DNA from 3 places in the Chryseobacterium sp. II3a genome. Region 2 is predicted to be linked to each of the others. Evidence: riboswitches for the same ligand, from Rfam matches in the RefSeq annotation. Region 2 holds a riboswitch; each other region holds the start of a gene.

Region 1 (6,914 bases), on a different contig from region 2:
ATCTTTTGAAAAATACTGTTCTGTATCAAAAACATTAGAACCTAATGTAGAAATAGGATACGAAGTATTTGTAAACGGAGAAAAAATTTAAAACTATAGTGAGGCCTTTAAGCCTCATTTTTTATTTGGCGGTGGATGCACGAATAAAATAATTGATGAGTAATATGTCCCCCAAGAGCTATGTACCTCCTATGTGGTTTAAAAATTCTTACGACATTGGCACATAGGCTTCATGCAAAAATATACATACAAAAAAACCGGATGAAATATCCCGGTTTTTTTATTACTCATTATTTATTATTCATTGCTCATTAAAAGGTAAGTCTTGGTTTTATAAGTTTCGCAACAGTAGCCGTCCATCCAGTCTGATGAGAAGCACCTACACCACGTCCATTATCTCCATGGAAGTATTCAAAGAAGGTAATATAGTCTCTGAAATGCTCATCATAATTGAACTTTGGATTTCCCCCATTAAAGGCTCGCTGTCCATGCTCATCTTTTAAGAAGATAGAACAAAGCCTTTTACTGATATTCTGAGCCACTTCATCCAGGTTTTTCTTTTCACCGCTTCCTGTTGGGAATTCTACTTTCAGGCTATTCCCGTAATAATAATGAAAGCGTTGTAAGCTTTCTACAATCAGGAAATTAATCGGGAACCATATAGGGCCACGCCAGTTACTGTTACCGCCAAACATTCTGCTGTCACTTTCCGCGGGAGTATAATACACTACATTTTCATGGCCGTGAACAGAGAATACAAATGGATTTTCCTCATATACTTTAGACATGGCGCGGATTCCGTAAGAGCTTAAGAACTCTTTTTCATCAAGCATTCTCGATAATACTTTTGTCAGCCTGTTCTTGCGAAGGATACTCATCAGGTGTTTTCTTCCCTGGCCTTCTTCATCCCAGTGAGAAACAAGTTTGGTGAGCTCAGGCTTATTTTTTAAAATCCACTCCATTCTGGTTTTGAAGTTCGGCATCTTTTCCAGAAGGCGGTGATCTACAATTTCTACAGCAAATAGAGGGATTAATCCAACAATACTTCTTAAACGTAAAGAAACGCTGTTTCCATTTCCAAGCTGAAGAACATCATAGAAAAAGCCATCTTCTTCATTCCATAGACCTTTCGTTCCTTCACCCAGATTTTCCATAGCTTCTGCGATATAAAGATAATGCTCAAAGAATTTAATGGCCATATCTTCATATACCTGGTAGTATTGGGCCAATTCCATGGCAATGCGCATCATATTCAGGGCATACATTGCCATCCAGCTTGTTCCGTCAGCTTGTTCCAGGTGTTGTCCATCCTCTAACACCATATTTCGGTCAAAGGCTCCGATGTTATCCAACCCAAGGAAACCGCCCCCGAAAATATTTTTTCCGTTTTTATCCTTTCGGTTCACCCACCAGGTAAAATTCAGAAGAAGTTTCTGGAAGACTTTTTCAAGGAATAATAAATCGGGTTTTCCATTATTTTTTTCATCAATCTTAAATACCCTGAAGCACGACCAAGCGTGTACTGGTGGATTTACATCACTCATATTCCATTCATAGGCTGGCAGCTGTCCGTTAGGGTGCATATACCATTCTTTGGTAAGGAGTAAAAGCTGTCCCTTGGCAAATTCAGCATCAATGATAGACAGAGGAACACAGTGAAAAGCGAGATCCCATGTTGCATACCAAGGATATTCCCATTTATCAGGCATGGAAATAATATCCTTATTGTGAAGATGGTTCCATTCTGTATTTCTTACATAGTTGTTAAAATTTCTCGGAGCCTCGAAATTCGGATCCCCTTTCAGCCATTTGCCAATATTGTAATGATAAAACTGCTTATTCCACAGAAGTCCTGCAAAAGCCTGTCTTTGAACATTCCTTTCGTCCTCATTGGTTGTATCATTTTGAACTTCATTATAAAATTCTTCTGCTTCAGCCTGTCTTGTGGTAAAAATCTCATCAAAATTTTCAAAAGGTTCAGCAGTGGCTTCAGGGCAAAGTCTGAATTCAAAGGTTTCACATTGTCCGGCATCAATGAGTTCATCAATTAAAAAAGAAGCTTTTGTTCCTCTTTTTTCAGGGTTTACTGTATTGCTGCGATGAATAATAAAATCATTGATCCCATCTTTGAAATAAGTGTTTTCTGCCTGTGGAGCTCCATACAGCTTTGGGGTATTGGTTTCATTTTCACAGAATACCCTTTGTATATTGTCTTTTCTTGAATAAAACTTCTTAATAGAAATACTGTCGTGCTCAATATTAATACTTCCGTCATAAGAAGCATGCATGTCAGCTTTATAGGTATTGTATCCCCATTTCCAGTTATTTCTGAACCAGACAGTAGGAGCTACTACTATGGGTGCATCTTGTTGGCTTCGGTTACAAACTGTTATTCTGACCAGAATATCATTGTGATCAGCTTTACAGTATTCAATGAAAATATCAAAATAAGCATCGTTATCAAAAATTCCGGTATCAAAAATCTCATATTCCGGTTCCTGTTTGCTGCGTTTTCCGTTTACTGCAACAAGCTCGTCATAAGGAAATTCATTGATTGGATATTTATAAACCATCTTCATATAACTATGAGTAGGTGTATTATCCAGATAATAGAAAATTTCCTTGATATCTTCACCATGGTTCCCTTGAGGATTACTCAAACCAAAGAACCGCTCCTTAACGATTTTATCTCTTTTATTCCAGAATGAAAGAGCAAAACAGAACAGCTGTTTTACATCAGAAATTCCAGCAATACCTTCTTCACCCCAACGGTAGGCATAGCTTTCTGCGTTATTATGATTGGTGTGGTTCCATGCATTCCCGTCCGGGCTATAATCTTCTCTTACATTTCCCCATTGCCGGTTGCTTACATAAGGTCCCCAGTTTTTCCATTTGGTATCTTGTAATCTTTCTTTTTCGGCGATCATATATCATCATTTTTCCATACGAAGGTAGTTTTTTTGAAAAATAATTCCAATTATTTTTGTCTGAAGAATAATTAATATACCCTTGAGATACTAGTATTTAAGGGCTTTTTTAAATATTAAATTAATTTTTTTTTGATTTTAAAAGAAAAGAACTACCTTTGCACCATTCGTTCATTCAAATATTGAAAATGTTATCAAGAAAGGTTGAGGGATTAGACCCTATGAAACCTTAGCAACCCTTTGCGCAAGCAAAGAAGGTGCTACGTTCTACCAAAATTATTTTGGACAGATAACTTACTGAAGTTCTTTTCAGCCATTTCCTGTGGCATTTTCAATTGTATTAAAATATATAATAGAATTGAAAACAGAACTAAACTATATTAATCTTTCGTATCAAACCCATTCCCAAAAGGAATACAATATCTCGTTAAGCTATGAGCTTTTCGGGAAAGACCTGTTTACAGCTCCTGTCATTTTAATCAACCATGCCCTTACCGGAAATTCGAATGTATCCGGAGAAAAAGGCTGGTGGAAACAACTGGTAGGAGAAAATCAAATCATTGATACCAATAAATATACAGTTCTGTGTTTTAATATTCCTGGAAATGGATACGATCATTTTTTAATTGAAGATTATGAAGACTTTACCCCTTCAGATATAGCCAATATCTTTCTGAAAGGGCTGGAAGCTTTACATATTACAAATCTATACGCCATTATTGGAGGCTCTTTGGGTGGGGGAATTGCATGGGAAATGTTAGCAAAACAACCAAAGCTGGCAGAAATTTTTATTCCCATTGCCTGCGATTACAGAACTCATGATTGGCTTCATGCACAATGTATGGTTCAGAAATTTTTATTGAATGATAAAGAAGAACCATTACAAAAAGCAAGAATCCATGCGATGTTGTGCTATAGAACTCCTGAATCACTTAACGACAGATTTCAAAATAAATACAATCAGGACAAGCAACGCCTGGAATCGGAAGACTGGCTGGTTTATCATGGTAACGCATTAAACGAAAGATTTAGTTTACAAGCGTATAAGCTGATGAATCATTTGCTGATGAATATCAATACTGATAAAACAGTTCTGGAGACCATAGAAGCACGAATGCACATGATCTCCGTAGATACAGATTTATTCTTCCCGGCTTCTGAAATCCGAATGTGTTTTGAGAATCTGAAAAAGAAAAAGGAGAATATCTCTTATCACGAGATCCAATCTATACACGGGCATGATGCCTTCCTAATGGAATATCAACAATTAAATAATATCATAAAAAACATTTTATAAGTAATGAAAAATGCTAAAGAAATAAAATTTTTGAAGAATAGATCAATTGTCAAATTTGAAGGAGAAGATTTCTTAGGGGAAATCGGAATTGATGGACGAATTTTTAAAGCGCTTACTTTAGCGCGTATCAGTGTGGGAGTCATTTCTCAGCAAGCTATTGAAAACGGAATCTCTATTCTGGTTCACGAAAATGATGCTGAAAAGGCAGTAGCTTGTCTGATTGATGAATTTGAAGCAGAAAGAAAATCAGGAAAAGTATCTCAAATATATAGTATCAATAATGTTTCTGTAATTGGCTTTGTAGCAGAAGACTCCAATAAGGTTTTTGCAGAACTAGCGAGAAACAATGTTTTCCCATTGCTTTTAAATCAGGTTGCCGGTGAAAATAGAGTAAACATCGTAGTAACTTCTTCACAGGATGAAAAAACAAGAAACATTATAGAATCTGAGATCTTCAAAAAACCGAAGACCGTTCATCTTGCAATTATTGGCCATGGAAATGTAGGAAAAACATTAATTCAGCAAGTCCTTGAATCTTCAGAAGAGATCAAAAGACGTAAAAAAGTAGATCTGAAAGTGGTTGCAGTAGCGAATTCAAAGAAAATAGCATTCAACAAAAAAGGATTCGATCATAATTGGTCTGATGAGGTTTTAACAGCAGAACATTCTTCAGACGTTGAGGAACTGATTAATTTTTCCAACGAAAATCAATTAGAGAATCTGATTGTAGTAGATAATACTGCAAGTAAGGATTTTGTAAAAAATTATCATGCATTAGCTGAAAATGGATTTGACCTTGTTTCTTCCAACAAAATCTTTAACACTCTTCCTATCGAAGAATATAGAAGACTAAGATATACGTTGAGTAAAAACAACAGACGTTATCTGTATGAAACCAATGTAGGAGCTGGTCTTCCGTTAATTGATACCATCAAATTATTACACCTTTCAGGAGAAAATATAACAAGAATCAAAGGAGTATTCTCTGGAACATTGAGCTATGTTTTCAACAACTTCTCTTTGAGAAATGATAAGTTTTCCACAATTATCAACGAAGCTCTTGAAAAAGGATACACAGAACCGGATCCAAGAGAAGATCTGTCAGGAAATGATGTAGCAAGAAAGCTATTGATTTTAGCAAGAGAACTAGACTTGATCAATGAATTCGAAGATATCAATATTCAGAATCTGGTTCCGGAAAGCTTACTTGAAGTTTCAAAATCTGAATTCCTTTCAAGATTAGATGAGCTGGATGAAGAATACCAGAAGATCAAGGAAAATCAGGAGCCTGGTCATGTGCTGAGATATGTAGGAGACTTACATGGAGATTTACAGAAAGACAAAGGCGAGTTGGATGTAAAATTGGTTTCTGTCCCTGCAACATCAGCTTTAGGACAGCTGAAAGGGTCAGATTCCATCTTTGAAATCTATACAGAAAGTTATGGTGAAAATCCAATTGTGATTATGGGAGCCGGAGCCGGAGCACAGGTAACAGCGAGAGGAGTATTCGGGGATATTTTAAGACTAAGTGAAACAAAATAAAATTAATGTAACAATCTAGCCATGTAACAGTTTACCAATGTTGGTTATTGTCATTCTGAGCAAATCGAAGAATCTCATTGTGAAACTGTTAGATTGATACATTGGTAAATTGACAAATTAAAACTATATGGAAAATTTCGAAACATCAGCAATAAGAACCCAGACAGAGAGATCTCAGTTTGATGAGCATTCCACACCATTATACCTTACCTCCAGCTTTATCTTTCAGGATGCTGAAGATATGAGAGCGAGCTTTGCTGAAGAAAAACCCAAAAACCTCTACAGTCGTTTCTCTAATCCGAACGTATCTGAGTTTACCGAAAAGATTGCAAAAATGGAAGGTGCAGAAGCAGGTTATGCCTTTGCAACAGGAATGGCGGCTATTTATTCAACATTTGCAGCTTTGTTAAGTGCCGGAGATCATATCGTAAGCTGTCAGTCGGTTTTCGGATCTACTCACACTTTATTCACAAAGTATTTTCCAAAATGGAATATTGAAACTACCTACTTCAAAGCAGAAGATGCAGAGAATGTAGAACAGTATATTAAACCGAATACAAAGATCTTATATCTTGAAACGCCTACCAATCCGGCAATTGAAATCCTGGATCTGGAGTTTTTCGGACAAATTGCTAAAAAGCATAACCTAATCTTTATTGTAGATAATTGTTTTGCAACACCTTATCTTCAACAGCCAATCAAATATGGTGCAGATGTTGTTGTACATTCTGCAACGAAGTTGATCGATGGACAGGGAAGAGTATTGGGAGGAATTGCAGTAGGAAAAGAAGACCTGATCAGAGAAATCTATCTTTTTGCGAGAAATACAGGACCTGCATTGTCTCCTTTTAACGCATGGGTATTATCAAAAAGTTTGGAGACATTAGCAATCCGTGTAGAAAAACACTGCGAAAATGCATTAAAGGTTGCAGAGTTTTTAGAAAGTCATCCTAATGTTGAATTGGTAAAATACCCATTCCTGAAATCCCATCCAAACTATGAAGTAGCTAAAAAACAGATGAAACTAGGAGGAAATATTGTTGCTTTTGAAATAAAAGGCGGAATAGAAGGCGGAAGAAACTTCCTGGATAAGATCCAAATGTGTTCACTTTCTGCCAACTTAGGGGATACAAGAACGATTGTTACCC
Region 2 (6,914 bases):
AAGCCTGGATCCTACCCACAGATAACCACTGATGGTTGCAATGAGCTGTAATGCGATAAAAATATTCACAATTTTTCCAAAGGAAAGCCCAAGCATATTTACTGCAGCCTCGCCCATTACATCTTCTTTTCCTACTAATTGACTTACCGGAGCATGTTTCAGCATAATATAATTTACCAGAATATAACTTACTGTCACAAAAACAGTTCCTATGATCAGTGATTTAGGAAGACTCTTCTGAACATCTTTTATTTCTCCGGCAATATAGGATGCAGAGTTCCATCCGGTATAAGAATAGGTAACAAAAACCAGCGAAGTCGCAAAGGCAGGAAGCATAATTTCATGCTGCCAGCTGTCACTGAAGTTCAGACTGTTTCCAATCTCCGGAGAGTCTGATAATCCTACACCCAAGATTACCAGTACAATAATAAAGGCAATTTTGATAAACGTAAAAAAATTATGAAACCGGCTTGAAGTCTTTAAACTGAATGACAAAGTAATGGCTACTAAAAATATAGCGGCAATCGCAAAGCCATTTCCAAATGAATACTCAAACACAGTAAGATATTTTGACATGGCTAAAGCCGCCAATGCAACGGGTGAAGAAAATCCGATAATCAGGGAAATCCAGCTTATCAGGTATCCGAATAAGGGATGATATGTTTCTTTAAGATAGATAAAATCACCCCCGTTTCCTTTAAAGTGAGAGCCTAATTCGGCATAGCAGAAAGCTCCGAACAACGCCAGAATGCCTCCGATTATCCATAATAAAAAAATGCTATAGGTATTGGTAATATCAGATAATTGAAATCCCAGGGTTGTAAAAATACCTGTCCCTATCATATTGGAAACTACAATGGCTGCGGCTGTTTTCCAGCCAATCTTATGTGAAGCAGTACTCATGTATTCATTAAAAATTAAAATTAAGCCTTCCAAAGAAATAGCTTCCTAATGTACCCATCTGAACCGGTGCATATTTGAATACTCCGTAATATGAATTTTTATAAATCTGAAGATCCGGGAAAACATCAAATACATTGTTGGCCCCTACTGTAAAGTTGATATTCTTTGTGATATCATAGCCTACACTCACATCAGTTACTACTTTTGGTGCAAACTCCTGAACTTCTCCGAAAGGGTAACCATCTCTAATTACTTTACCAAAATAGGTATTTCTCACGAGAAAATTGAATTTTCCAATTCCATAGGTCAGCCCAAGTGATGCTTTTGTTTTAGGAGAAAGGGTTTCAATGATATTAATCTGATCCGGGCCAAAGAATTCTTTTTGTGGGGTTTCCAAATTCTCCGGGAAATGGAAATCTGTAATTTTGGTTTCGGTATAATTTCCGGCAAGGTTGATATTTAAGTTTCCGCCAGCCAGTTTCCAATCATAAGAAACAACTACATCCACTCCTTTCGTTTCAGTATCAATGGCATTAGCAAAGAATCTGCCGCTTTCCACCTGATTTCCTTCTCCCACTACATTACGATCAGATAATCTGGAATCTGTAATATTGCTGGTAATAACAATTCTGTCTTTCACTTTAATAATATATCCGTCTACAGTAATAAATAAGCCTTTAACCGGCTGTAAAGTAAATCCTGCACTCCCATTAACGGATGTTTCCTGCTTTAATTTATCAAACCCCAGAACCTGAGCAGCCTGACTATCATTATTAAAAATTCCTTTCCTTACAATCCCCTCACCAGAGGTAGAAATATCTGCAAACGAGTTATTAAAATACTGCTGCTGTAATGATGGTGCCCTAAATCCTGTTCCTACGGCCGCTCTTATTGCATAATTTTTTATAAACTCATATCTTACTGCTAACTTTCCGTTCAGGGTACTCCCAAAATCTGAATAGTTTTCATATCTGGCAGCGGCATCAATATTCAGCTTTTTATCCAGATCATAAGAAATATCAGCATATACTGCAGTGGCGTGTCTGTCTTTTTTTAAGGCATTGTCTGGTGAAAAACCTATAAAAGATTGTGAACCTCCCGCACCAATGACTTTAGAGTCTTTTGTTGCTATATTTCCGTTTTCATCATATTGGGTATAAGATGCCTCGTCTCCTGCTTTGATCTGATATTGTTCGAATCTGAACTCTCCACCGAATGCGATATTGAAGTTCTTGATTTTTTTTGAAACATCAAGATTGACCGTATTTTGCAAAAAGCTATGAGCTCCCGCATAAAACTGTGTTGGAGACTTGATCCCAAGAGAGGCATTATTGGTATTGCTTACATTATAGTTGAAAGTATTATTTCCAAAGGTATTGCTCAGGTCAATCAGCCAATTGTTGACATTATACTTCACTCCTACAGCATAAGAGATATCATAAATCTGAGAATTCAGGACTGCCTGAAAACCGTTGGGATATATTTCTTTAACAATATTAAAATCTTCATTGGGAAGTCTTCTGAAACCATATCCTTTCCCTTCTTTAATACTGAATCCACCAAAAGAATAGAACTTAAAGTTATCGCCCAAAGGATATTCTGCATTGAAAAACAATTGCCCCTGTCTGATTTGCGCGTCTCCAATCTGGAAATTAAAATAGTCTCTTGTTAATCCCCTTCTTCTTATTTCATCATCATCATTTTGTCTTGCAATATCTGGATTGTCTGCAAATTCGTAGGCAAAATTATTTCCGAAAATATCAAGATCGTGATTTTGGGTTCTCGTTGTTTTTCCTCTGTGGCTTAATTGCAATGAAAGATTGACAAATCCATCATTTTTCCCAAGAGATGTTCCATAATTAACTCCCGCCTGGTAAGTATCGCCGTCATTTCTTCCACTTAATCCATAGGTTAAACTTGCGGAAGCTCCGGCATTCTTTTTTAGAATAATATTAATCACTCCGGCAATAGCATCAGAACCATATTGTGCAGCAGCACCATCTCTTAACACTTCAATTTTTTCAATAGCAATAACAGGAATGGTGCTTAAATCTGTACCTACAGATCCATTCCCTACCGTATTCTGATAGTTTACCAGGGAGGTTGTATGTCTTCTTTTCCCATTAAGCAATACTAAAACCTGATCAGGTCCCATTCCTCTTAAAGTAACAGGATCAATATGTTCCGTTCCGTCTGAAGCAGATTGTCTTACGGAATTAAATGAAGGGATTACATAATTCAGAAGGTCCTGAGCCGTCATTTGCGGAGACGATCTTTGAACTTTATCAATATTGATCACATCTACAGGAACCGGTGTTTCCAGTTTTGTTCTTTTAACGTTACGGTTTCCTACGATGATAATGTCTTCGATTTGTTTTTCTTTTTCCTCCTGCTCCTGGGCAGCGACCCATATTGTCCCCAGCAATAATACAGCTGTGCTTAGTTTTTTCATCTTTGTTCTTGCCAATTAATAAATATTCTTCCGCAGATGATTCTGCAGCTACACAAGACTTCAAGAAATGGAATTCATATAGAAATATTGACTTCACTTATCTCCCCCACCGGGTTGGAATTAGCACCTTTACATTTCAGGAATTATGCAGGTTGCTAAGGTTTCATTGGGCCAAATCCCTCCACCTTTCTTGATAAATCTAGTGCAAAGGTAGACTAATTTTTCAAATATGCAAAAAGCGAATTACCCCCTATAAAGAAAAAAGGCAAATTCGCTGAATTGCCAATTTGCCTTTCTATTTATTTTACAATCATCTTTTGAATAGCGATTCCTGTTTCTGATTTCAGATGAACCAGATAAGTTCCGGATGGATAATTGATCTTCAGTTCATAAGTACCATTTTCTTTATCCAGTTTGAACGCATCAAGCTTTTTACCACTCATTTCGAAAATGATGATTTCTCCGTTCCTGGCTTTGTTGAAAATCAGTTTAGCAAATCCATTTTTGATCGGATTATCAGCGATCTGAAGAGATAATTTGTTTGCTGCATTCACATCAGACGTAGATAAAGATCCGGCATTGTTTCCAAAAATTCTGAATTCTCCAGGCTGCAAAGTAATGGGTGCAGTAGTTGACACAATATTTGAAACAGTCTCATCCATCAAATTTTTCCACTGTCCAACATACGGAAAATAAGGAATAACATTTTGTACAGCTGTAGAATAATTCGCCAGAACGACTACGTTTTTCATTCCATTGATGGTAGTATCATATATATAAATCCTTGTGATTAATCCATCAGGATCATTTGCAAGGTTATTGGATTCTATACTATAAGTTTTTGATTTGAATACCGGATGGGTATTTCTGATATCAATAATCTTTGCCCATGTATCATACACTGCTTTTCTGTTAACATCACTGTCATATCCTAATGTGAAAGCTACAGGCTTTTCATCAGTTCTGCACCCGTTGCTGATACTTCCATCAGCACATCGGTTGATACTGAATTCATAGCCCAGCTCTCCAAACTGCCAGATCATTTTTGGACCGGGAATGGTAAAGAAAGTGGCTCCAAATGTTTTCATTCTTTCTAAAGCTGTACTCAAATTCTTCACACTATAACTTCCATTAACAGCTCCGTAAGCAAGGTTTTTAAACATAAGTCTTTCTTCATCATGACTTTCTCCATATCCTACAGCATGCATATTGGTAAAGCCATGAAGACTATGATTCATCCGATCATAATTGCTGTTATCTTTATACCCCATCGTATTTTGATTGTAAGGCTCTGTTTGTTTATTCCAAAGCATCACTCCTTTTCCTTCTGCTATTCTGTAATTAGCCCATTGCTGTTCTTCTGCATCCGTACCAAGGTGTTCGAATATCATATAAGAGTTTGGATCAAGGGCCCATTGTCTGTCTGCATAATGCTTCATAATATCCACTCTGTCCTGTTGATAAGCGTTGGTGCAGTTCTCATCGTTTTCAGAACAGTTTTGCGTAAATCCTTTCGTGAGATCCCAACGGAAGCCATCAATACGGTATTCTGTCAACCATTGCTGAAGACATCTTTCAACGTAATATTGAGTTGAAGGACTACTATGGTTAAAATCATTGAACACATTGTATGAATGCTTCGGAACCTGATTGAAATAAGGGTTATCAGCCGCCACATCACCGTAACCGTCACCATCCGGATCAATATTCCAAAGTCTTACCAAAGGAGAACGTCCTGTTGCATGATTAAAAGCCACATCCAGAATGACAGCAATCCCATTCTGATGACACAGATCAACAAATTCTTTAAATTTTTCCGGAGTTCCATACGCCTTGTCTAAGGCATAATGGAAAGAAGTATTATATCCCCAGGAAAGATTCCCGTCAAATTCCATGATAGGAAGTAATTCAATGGCATTGATTTTTAAGTTTTTTAAATAAGAGATTTTATTAATTAAAGACTGCCAGTTTTTTTCCTGTGTAAAATCTCTTAACAGCAACTCGTACACCACAAGATCTTCCTTAGCTGGTCTTTGAAAATTGCCTGTCTGCCAGTTATAAGGAGTTTGCCCCAGTTTGAATGTTGAAACCTCAAAGCTCTGCCCAGCTGGAAATACCGGAAGATTCGGATATGTGGAAGATGAAATCCATGGATCATCATAAGAAGACAAGATCTGTGGAGAATAAGGGTCCGCGACCCTTCTCAAATCGTTTGTTCTGTACTGGAACGTATAAAGCTGCTGTGGTGTCAATCCATTCAGCTCAATCCAGTAAAGATCCGGATTGACGGTATCCCTTTTCATCAGATAAGTATCATTCACTGTCCAGTTATTGAAACTTCCGATCACATGAACAAAGTTTTTGTGAGGAGCATACAAAGCGAGCCCAACCTTTGTAGGATTTATTGGACTGTAATTTATTCCTTGTCTGATCCAATCCGGAATAGCTTCAGAAACTACATTTCTGGGAACTTGCAAAATAAACGTTGCACTTTTAGACCTACCTCCTTCTGTGGCAATCAGTTCCATACTGGCATCTTGTGAAACAGTATAGCTATAGGAATAAGATTGAGAAGGAGCAGAGGTAGAATTCACTACTACTCCATTAGCTTTAAGCTGGAAAGTAGTATTTACATTCGTTGTTGCGGTAATATTGATCGGACTCCCAATCGGTACTGTTGTAAGGCTGTTGGCCGCAGGGTTAGTTAAACTCAGGTTCAAAACCCCTACATTTACAAAGATATCAGGGGATGTTTGATGTGCTCCGGTTTTATCCTTTAATAAAAACCCAAACCTTCCGATACCGGTTCTGCCAAAAAAGGCTGTTGGAGTTAATGTAAGAGAATAGGTATCTGTTGCTGCATTATAATTAAGCTTATTCAGATCATTGGAATTGTTCCAGCTTCCATTGGTAGGACAATCCTGGCTGTTCTGATAATTGGCATCAAAGGACCATGACCAGATATAAATTGAATTATTAGTTACTCCCCAGGCCGATTCATCAATCTGATCGCCGGGAATTGTCAGGGTAATTGCATCTGTTTCATTAAACGGATTCGGAGAAATCGTATAGTTGATCTGTCCAAAAGCAACCATTGTAATGAATAACAAAGCAGCAGAATATAATTTTTTCATGTCTTTATTTTTATCGAATATAATATTAATTTTTCTTTGCTGTGATCATCTTATTCTATTTTGATCAAACAAGTATCAACATTGCACAAAAAAGGCCCATGAAAAAATTTCAATGAGCCTTTCAATAAAAGTAATTGTAATGAACTATCGTATGTAACGGAAATCTAATAGATATATTGATTCAACTATTAAAAAAATTAATTTTTCATAATTTTCTTTACCACAGATTCACCGTTCTTTAATTTTAACTCTATCATATATAAACCTGAAGGCAAGCTATTCATATTAATCTGGTTATCAGAAAATGAAGCTAATACACTTTGCCCTACCGTATTAATAATCTTTACCCCTTCAATCAAGAACGTACTTTTTATGGTAAGCATTCCCTTTACTGGATTAGGAAAAACCTCAACAGCATTTTTCTT
Region 3 (6,914 bases), on a different contig from region 2:
GTTAGAGAGCAGCTTTTTTTTGATGAAAGTGATGTTTGCATTTGTCAAAGTATATAAAATTTAATACAAACAGAACTTTTTTATTGACACAATGATAAATGGCTGCCTTAAAAAAATAAGGCAGCCATTTTATATAAAAAAACCACCGCAAAAGCGGTAGCTAAAAAATCAAATCTAATTATTGGACTGTGATTATAGATTGGGATTATTTTCAATCTCTTTCAGTGGAATACTGAATAAATAATAGGGACTGTTTGATACAAACGGAGTCTTATTCGGAAGATCAAACACGCTATGACCTTTTCCGTCCACTGTTTTTACTGTTCCGTTAGGGGTTGTTATCTGAACTTTGATTGGTTTTCCTTCCGCATCTACAAATGGCTTTCTTTCCACGGTTCCCTGCGTTCTGATAATATCTGAAAGCGAGAATCCTTCTCCAAACAATTCTTTTCTTCTTTCAATCAGGATTTCCTTTACCACATCATTCTGTGCCAATGATCCTGTATAAGCATCCGCATTTCTGGCTGCTCTTAATTGATTTAAAACAGCTACTGCCTGAGCTGGATTTCCATTTCTAGCCTCTGATTCTGCTTCAATCAGGTACATTTCAGCCGCTCTCATATAGACAATGTCTGCAATAAGGGTAGACTTGAACTTGAATTTAGCATACCTCAACAATCCTTCTCTTGACGGAAGACCATCCCATGAGAATAACTGAGATCTGATATCATTGGCATCAAACAGTTTTTGAAAATAAGGGTCTGCCATAAAACTGTAATAATAGCTTCCTGATGAAGATACATCCAGATAGTGGAAAGCATAACTAGCATCGGACATCTCCTGAGTCTGTGCATGTCCCCAGATCCATTCCCCATTAGCAATGTCATTAAAGCCTTCTTTATATTTTTCCGGAGTCATCAGAGCAAAACCTTCTCTTGCTGTTTTTGCCGCTGCTGCAGCCTTGCTCCACTCTCCTGTATTCAGATATACTCTTGCTAAAATCCCGTTCACAACGTTACGGTTGATCTTATCTTTTTTATTTCGTGTATAGTTCTTCAGTAAATTATCAGCATCTGTAAGATCACTTTTAATTAAAGTATAAATATCTTCCAGACTGGATTTTTTCTTTGGAACACTGCTTGTTGTTGAAGGTTCCGTATAAATAGGAACTGCTAAAGCTGATTTGTCTTTCAGATAACTGAATTGATAAAAGCTGGCAAGATTCAGATAACAGAAAGCACGCAATGTTTTTGCCTGGCCTTTTACCTGATCTTTTTTAGCTTGAGTTCCTTCTGTAGCATCAATTTTAGCAATAACATTATTCATATTATTGATGGTAGAATACAGCATGGTCCAGATAAATGACGGACGGCCTACTGTATTATTCACCATTTCCGTAAAATCGTAGGTAGATGAAAAACCATATTTATTGGTTAATACAGCTACATCGCTTCCCATCGCATCACTTGCTCTTAAAACAGTTGAATATCCGATATTCGCAAAGGTAGTTCCGTCATTGTTGAATTTTGCCCAGGTTCCGTTGATAACCGTTTCTGCACTTTCAGCAGTTTTGAAAACCTCAACGCTGGTAGCCTGATCTGTAGGAGCCGTATCCATTTCACTTTCACAGCTTGTTAGCGACCATAATCCTAGTAAAGCAAAAGATAAATATTTTAAATTTTTCATTGTTCAAATTTTAAAAGTTAGAATGTTGCCTGAAGACCAAAAGTAATCGTTCTCATCGCCGGATATCTGTAATACGTTGTTCCATCCAACGCCTGTTCAGGATCCATACCTTTATGTTTATAGAAGGTCAGAAGGTTTTCTGCCTGAACATAAATTCTGAACTTCTTCAATCCGATCGTTTCAAAATAATCTGATGGCAGCGTATATCCTAAACTCACATTCTTAAGTCTTGCATACGTTCCGGAATAAAGGAATCTTGTAGACATTGAATTCCAGTTATTGGTTTTTGTATTTAAAGCAGGAACATCTGTGTAAGGATTTTCAGGAGTCCATCTGTTCAGCATTTCCACACCCCATGCACGTCCACCAGAGTTTCCGCTGTGTAAAAGTGAAGTGTAATCTGTATCAAGAATTTTCCCACCAATCTTGAAAGTCAGTAATGCTGAAAAATCAAAATTCTTATACGTCATACTTGTACTTACTCCCCCTGTTAATTTAGGTAAAGCAGAACCCTGTAATATTTTTGTAGCCTTACCATATTCTGAGGTTGTTCCTTCCACCAAATTTCCGTTAGCATCTTTCGTAATTGTCTTCCACAATGGTTTACCATTACTTGGATCTACTCCTACCCATTCCTGAATAAAGAAATCATATACAGAACCTCCTTCATTCAGTTGCTTAGTGGATCCTACTGCAAGAGGTCCTTTTGGTAGTTTAGTAATTTTATTCGTTAGGGTGCTCAGGTTAACATCTACATTCCATTGGAAATCACTGGTTTTTATAGGTGTTGTAAACAATGAAATCTCAAACCCGGAATTCTTAATAGTTCCTACATTGGCAGGATAATCACTGATTCCTAAAGATGGAGCAACCGGTACATTAAACAGAAGATCTTTACTTTTTCTTTCAAAATACTCCACATTACCTTTAATTCTATTATTAAGGATAGCAAACTCAAGTCCTAAGTTCAAATTAAGATTGGTCTCCCATTTCAGATTTGGAGTTCCTACTTTTTCCAATGTTTTTCCAGGCTCACCGGCAAGGGCATAATCTCTATATAATTCCGGATATGCATAATACAGCGGTGAACCGTTTGGTTTCTGTAATTTATCATTTCCTTGCCCTCCATAACTTGCACGTAATGTCAATGTGTTAAAGAAATTCAGGTTTCTGATAAACTCTTCACTTGAAAGTTTCCAGGATCCTCCTACCGACCAGAATGTACCCCATCTATTTTCTTTTGAAAATCTTGAAGAACTGTCTGCCCTTGTAGATGCGGATAAGAAATATTTATTATCAAAATCATACTCTACCTTTCCAAGGAAACTTAATAAACTTAATTTATCACTGTTTCCACCAAAATTTACCAATAAAGAGGCTGCATCAGGCTCATAATAATTAGGTAATGAAAAACCTTGTCTGCTCCCTGAAATAACCTGATAATCGTATTTGTAAAATTCGTGACCTCCCAATACGTTAATATGATGTTTTCCAAATCTCTTATCATAGGTAAGAATATTACTGGTTGTATAAGAAAGTGTTCTGCTATTTAACTTTGAAACAGAACCTCCAGTCTCTTTTGATTGCCCAAGAAGTGGATTCGTATAATAATGCTCATTATAATTAACCATATCAACGGAAAAGCTTGATCTAAACTTCAATTCCGGAAGGAACGTTAATTCCGCAAATCCTTTTCCTGAGAAGTTATCGATCTTATTTTCATTTTTATCCAATGGTAAACTTGCGGCTAAGTTCTGATTCGGAAGTGCTACAGCGGGTCTGTATTTTCCAAAATCATACACTCTGTTTCCTTCTGCATCCAGTACATAAGATCCATCAGGATTTCTTTCATAATAAGGATAGAAAGACGGAACTACTCTTGCAGCCTGAATAACATTGCTAGCTTTAGAATCTGAAGAACTTGGAGCCTGTTGAATACTGTTGGTATAGCTTAAGTTTACTCCAACATTCAGCCAGCTTTTAACTTCAGAATTGAGTTTTAATCTTGTATTATATCTTTTAAATCCTGACTCAATCGCCATTCCTTTATCATCCAGATATCCTAATGAAAAGAAATAATTACTTTTTTCACTTCCACCACTGATATCAAGGTCTACCTGGTTTCTGGAAGCCACTCTTTGCAAAATGTCCCTCCAGTCATCATTCCATAAGGCTTTGGCTCCAGGTAATAATTTACCGTCAGTTCCTATAGGTTTTGGATAATTAGCTCCATAAGGATTAACTCCTAAATTAGATATAATATTATCTGTTGCCATTTGGGCTGCCTGCTGCGCAGATATTGAACCTGATTGATATCCGTTTCTCATCGCCTCCCAATATAATTGGAAATACTGATCCGTATTCACCTGTTCATAATCTTTTACCGCTCTGCCTGAGAACCCCTGGCTGATATTAAGATTTACTCTTGCTTCTCCTTTTTTACCTGACTTTGTAGTAATAATTATGATTCCATTTGCTCCTCTTGAACCATACAAAGCACTTGCTGTAGCATCTTTCAGAACACTGATAGATTCTATATCGTTAGGGCTGATTGCATTGATATTTCCGTCAAAAGGAATTCCATCCACAACATACAAAGGCTCACTGGAAGCACTTACTGAACCTACTCCTCTAATTCTGATTGTAGACGTTGCTCCAGGCTGTCCTGAAGCGCCAGTAACCTGAATTCCCGGAACCTGTCCTTCCAATGCCTTTGTTACATTGGTTACAGGTCTGTTATTGATTTTGTCACTGGAAATGGTTGCTACTGAACCGGTATAGCTGTTTCTTTTAGCCTTCCCATAGGCTACCACCACTACTTCATCAATTTCCTTTTCCTTAAGGGTATCTTTTTTAGGTTTGGAATTCTGCCCGCTTACCCCTACAACTCCTAAGAAAAATGCTGCAACTGGCGGAATCCAAACTTTAGAATTGAATAAATTTTTATTAATCATAATCAATTTTATTTATCATATATTAAAATTTTGCCCTTTACTGAAAAGTCAGCAAAGGGCATCGATAAATACGATAAACCAAATGCTTATTTTTCCTTTAAAGGCTGAATGTAACACCTTACACGAATGCAGGTTGTCAAGACTTCGTAGGGTCAGTTCCCTCCATCTTTCTTTATAAGCCGATCGAAATATGGTTGCAAAGCTATAAACTTTTAGTCTATAAAACAAGTGGACTTATAGTTTTTTAATGATAATTTTTCAAAAATTAATATAAATTTTAATTAAAACCTGCTAATATAAATAGTTATAAAAAATTATCATTTTCACAAATATGACAAATATCATTAAAAATAACCCAAACCTAGATTAATCCTAACCATACCAACTTAAATGATTTCTTGTTTAAAAATTGATAGCCTCTCTCCTATTAATAGATCAAAAAAAAGAGCTGCTTTTACAAGCAACTCTTATCACGCACATCATACTATTTTAACATTAATATAATCTTTGAATAGAAATATAAACTTCCAATGTGTTATCTGCAGTACTGGAATCTGTTGTAGTATTTCCATTCCCATTACTTACAGTAGATTTATTATCAATACGTAATACATAATATACTCTAAACCATTTATTATCCACCGTAGTTACATCAAAGGTCACAGTCTCATTTCTCGCTTGTGTAAGATAAACTCCATCATCAAATTCAGCATAATTATTTGGAAAAATTAAGAGGTTAGCTCCATGTGAGTCCCCTGTGTGAGTTGATACTTCTGAGACCCATACTTTTACATTTGACGGAGTAATATTATAAAGACGGGGCGCCATATTGGTAGTAGCATTCGTATTGTCAAAAGCTCCCGGCGCAGTTATGAAAGCATCAATCCTAAACGTCTTATTCAATACCGGCAGATCAGAAAGGAAATCACTCAACAAAAAAGAAGCTGTTTTACGTGGAATTGATCCGTGGTAATATAAAAGCTCACCTGGAGAAATTCCACCTCCTGCACCCACTGTTGCAGCGCATGTCTGTCCTCCGATACTCAATGGAAATGTCGTAGTAATAGGGCTTGTGACTGTAGGAACTCCTGATATTGTATAGCTTAGAGTTCCTGAGCCTGTATTAAAATTACCCGGTGACAATGTTGCAGTAAGTCCATTTACAGGTCCCACAGTCTGAGCACCGTATACTCCTCCGTTTCCCCCTGTATAAGGTACAGTCATTGTACCCGTGTAAGGAACTCCGGCCGTATAAGTATTTGGAGAAAGTGTAACCCCGTTACATACAATACTTTCTACTTTTCCAGGAGCAAGAGATCCGTTACTAAAGATTCTCCATTCAGTACCGCTCCAGAAAACATATCCTGTATAAACAAGTCCCCCAGTTCCTAAATTGTACACCAACAACCCGGTTGCAGGTGAAGGGATTGTAACCTGATCTGTCTGAGAGGTAAGTGCTACTTTGGGGCCCAATAATCCTTTTTTATTTCCTGATGCAAGACCATCTACATTGATGTCTAAAATTGCAGAGGCATTGGGTGTGGTAGTGCCAATACCTACATTCCCAGTCGAGGTTACTACAAAATCATTGGCTTGTTGAGCCAAAGTCGGAGTACCAGTTGCCACATTATCTTTTGCACCATCTACATGGAAAATTCCCTGAGGATTTGAAGTGTTTATTCCAACCTGCGAATACATAGATGCAAAGGCAAAACCCGCAATCAGTAAAATAATTTTCTTCATAATAATTTTTTTTAAATTCATTTGTATTTTATATGGACATTTGTGTTTTATGCTATACTGCTTATTTGAAATTTCTGTGCATTTTTTTTAAATACTTTTTTTCTATAGTTCTCATAAATCTTTTTATATTTAATATTTTCTTTTAAAAAAGAAGAACCTTCATAAAAAATATTTTTTAGTTAAAATCTGATCCACAAAAATATTTTAATTAATAATTCAAAAAAACAGGATATTAAATGAGAATCCTGAAAATGACTTAAACAAGTGTTAATGTCTGAAAATCAAATATTTAAACCAGTCATTTATATGAAAATCATTAAATATCTCAAAAACAATTAAATTATTGAATGAACATAAAAGATGAAAAAATAGAAAAATTAAAAAAAGAATTAATGGATAGATATATTCTTCTTATGACTATCATCCTAGGAATTTATGCTATCGCTTTCACTTTTTTTATTCACAATAATACCATGTCCTGGTATATCTCAGGAGGGGCAATATCATTAGGACTCTTTTATTTATTGGTAA

The links. Region 2 has a riboswitch for S-adenosylmethionine ahead of AC3HD6_RS18280 (TonB-dependent receptor plug domain-containing protein). Riboswitches for the same ligand answer to the same signal wherever they lie in the genome.
Region 1: linked by a shared signal. The riboswitch ahead of AC3HD6_RS04840 (alpha/beta fold hydrolase) and the one ahead of AC3HD6_RS18280 (TonB-dependent receptor plug domain-containing protein) in region 2 are both predicted to bind S-adenosylmethionine.
Region 3: linked by a shared signal. The riboswitch ahead of AC3HD6_RS05685 (SusC/RagA family TonB-linked outer membrane protein) and the one ahead of AC3HD6_RS18280 (TonB-dependent receptor plug domain-containing protein) in region 2 are both predicted to bind S-adenosylmethionine.

Annotation. Positions count from the first base shown of each region.
Region 1 covers NZ_JBYPZJ010000002.1:12,520-19,433, reverse strand. The annotation lists gene AC3HD6_RS04850 (OsmC family protein) at 1-91, shown strand, start outside; gene AC3HD6_RS04845 (MGH1-like glycoside hydrolase domain-containing protein) at 312-2,927, opposite strand; SAM riboswitch class I at 3,116-3,223, shown strand; gene AC3HD6_RS04840 (alpha/beta fold hydrolase) at 3,286-4,224, shown strand; gene AC3HD6_RS04835 (ACT domain-containing protein) at 4,255-5,766, shown strand; gene AC3HD6_RS04830 (O-succinylhomoserine sulfhydrylase) at 5,894-6,914, shown strand, end outside.
Region 2 covers NZ_JBYPZJ010000008.1:175,518-182,431, forward strand. The annotation lists gene AC3HD6_RS18275 (APC family permease) at 1-903, opposite strand, end outside; gene AC3HD6_RS18280 (TonB-dependent receptor plug domain-containing protein) at 911-3,355, opposite strand; SAM riboswitch class I at 3,450-3,555, opposite strand; gene AC3HD6_RS18285 (alpha-amylase family glycosyl hydrolase) at 3,655-6,489, opposite strand; gene AC3HD6_RS18290 (T9SS type A sorting domain-containing protein) at 6,687-6,914, opposite strand, start outside.
Region 3 covers NZ_JBYPZJ010000002.1:180,930-187,843, forward strand. The annotation lists gene AC3HD6_RS05680 (RagB/SusD family nutrient uptake outer membrane protein) at 193-1,686, opposite strand; gene AC3HD6_RS05685 (SusC/RagA family TonB-linked outer membrane protein) at 1,704-4,640, opposite strand; SAM riboswitch class I at 4,724-4,821, opposite strand; gene AC3HD6_RS05690 (hypothetical protein) at 5,136-6,383, opposite strand; gene AC3HD6_RS05695 (helix-turn-helix domain-containing protein) at 6,776-6,914, shown strand, end outside.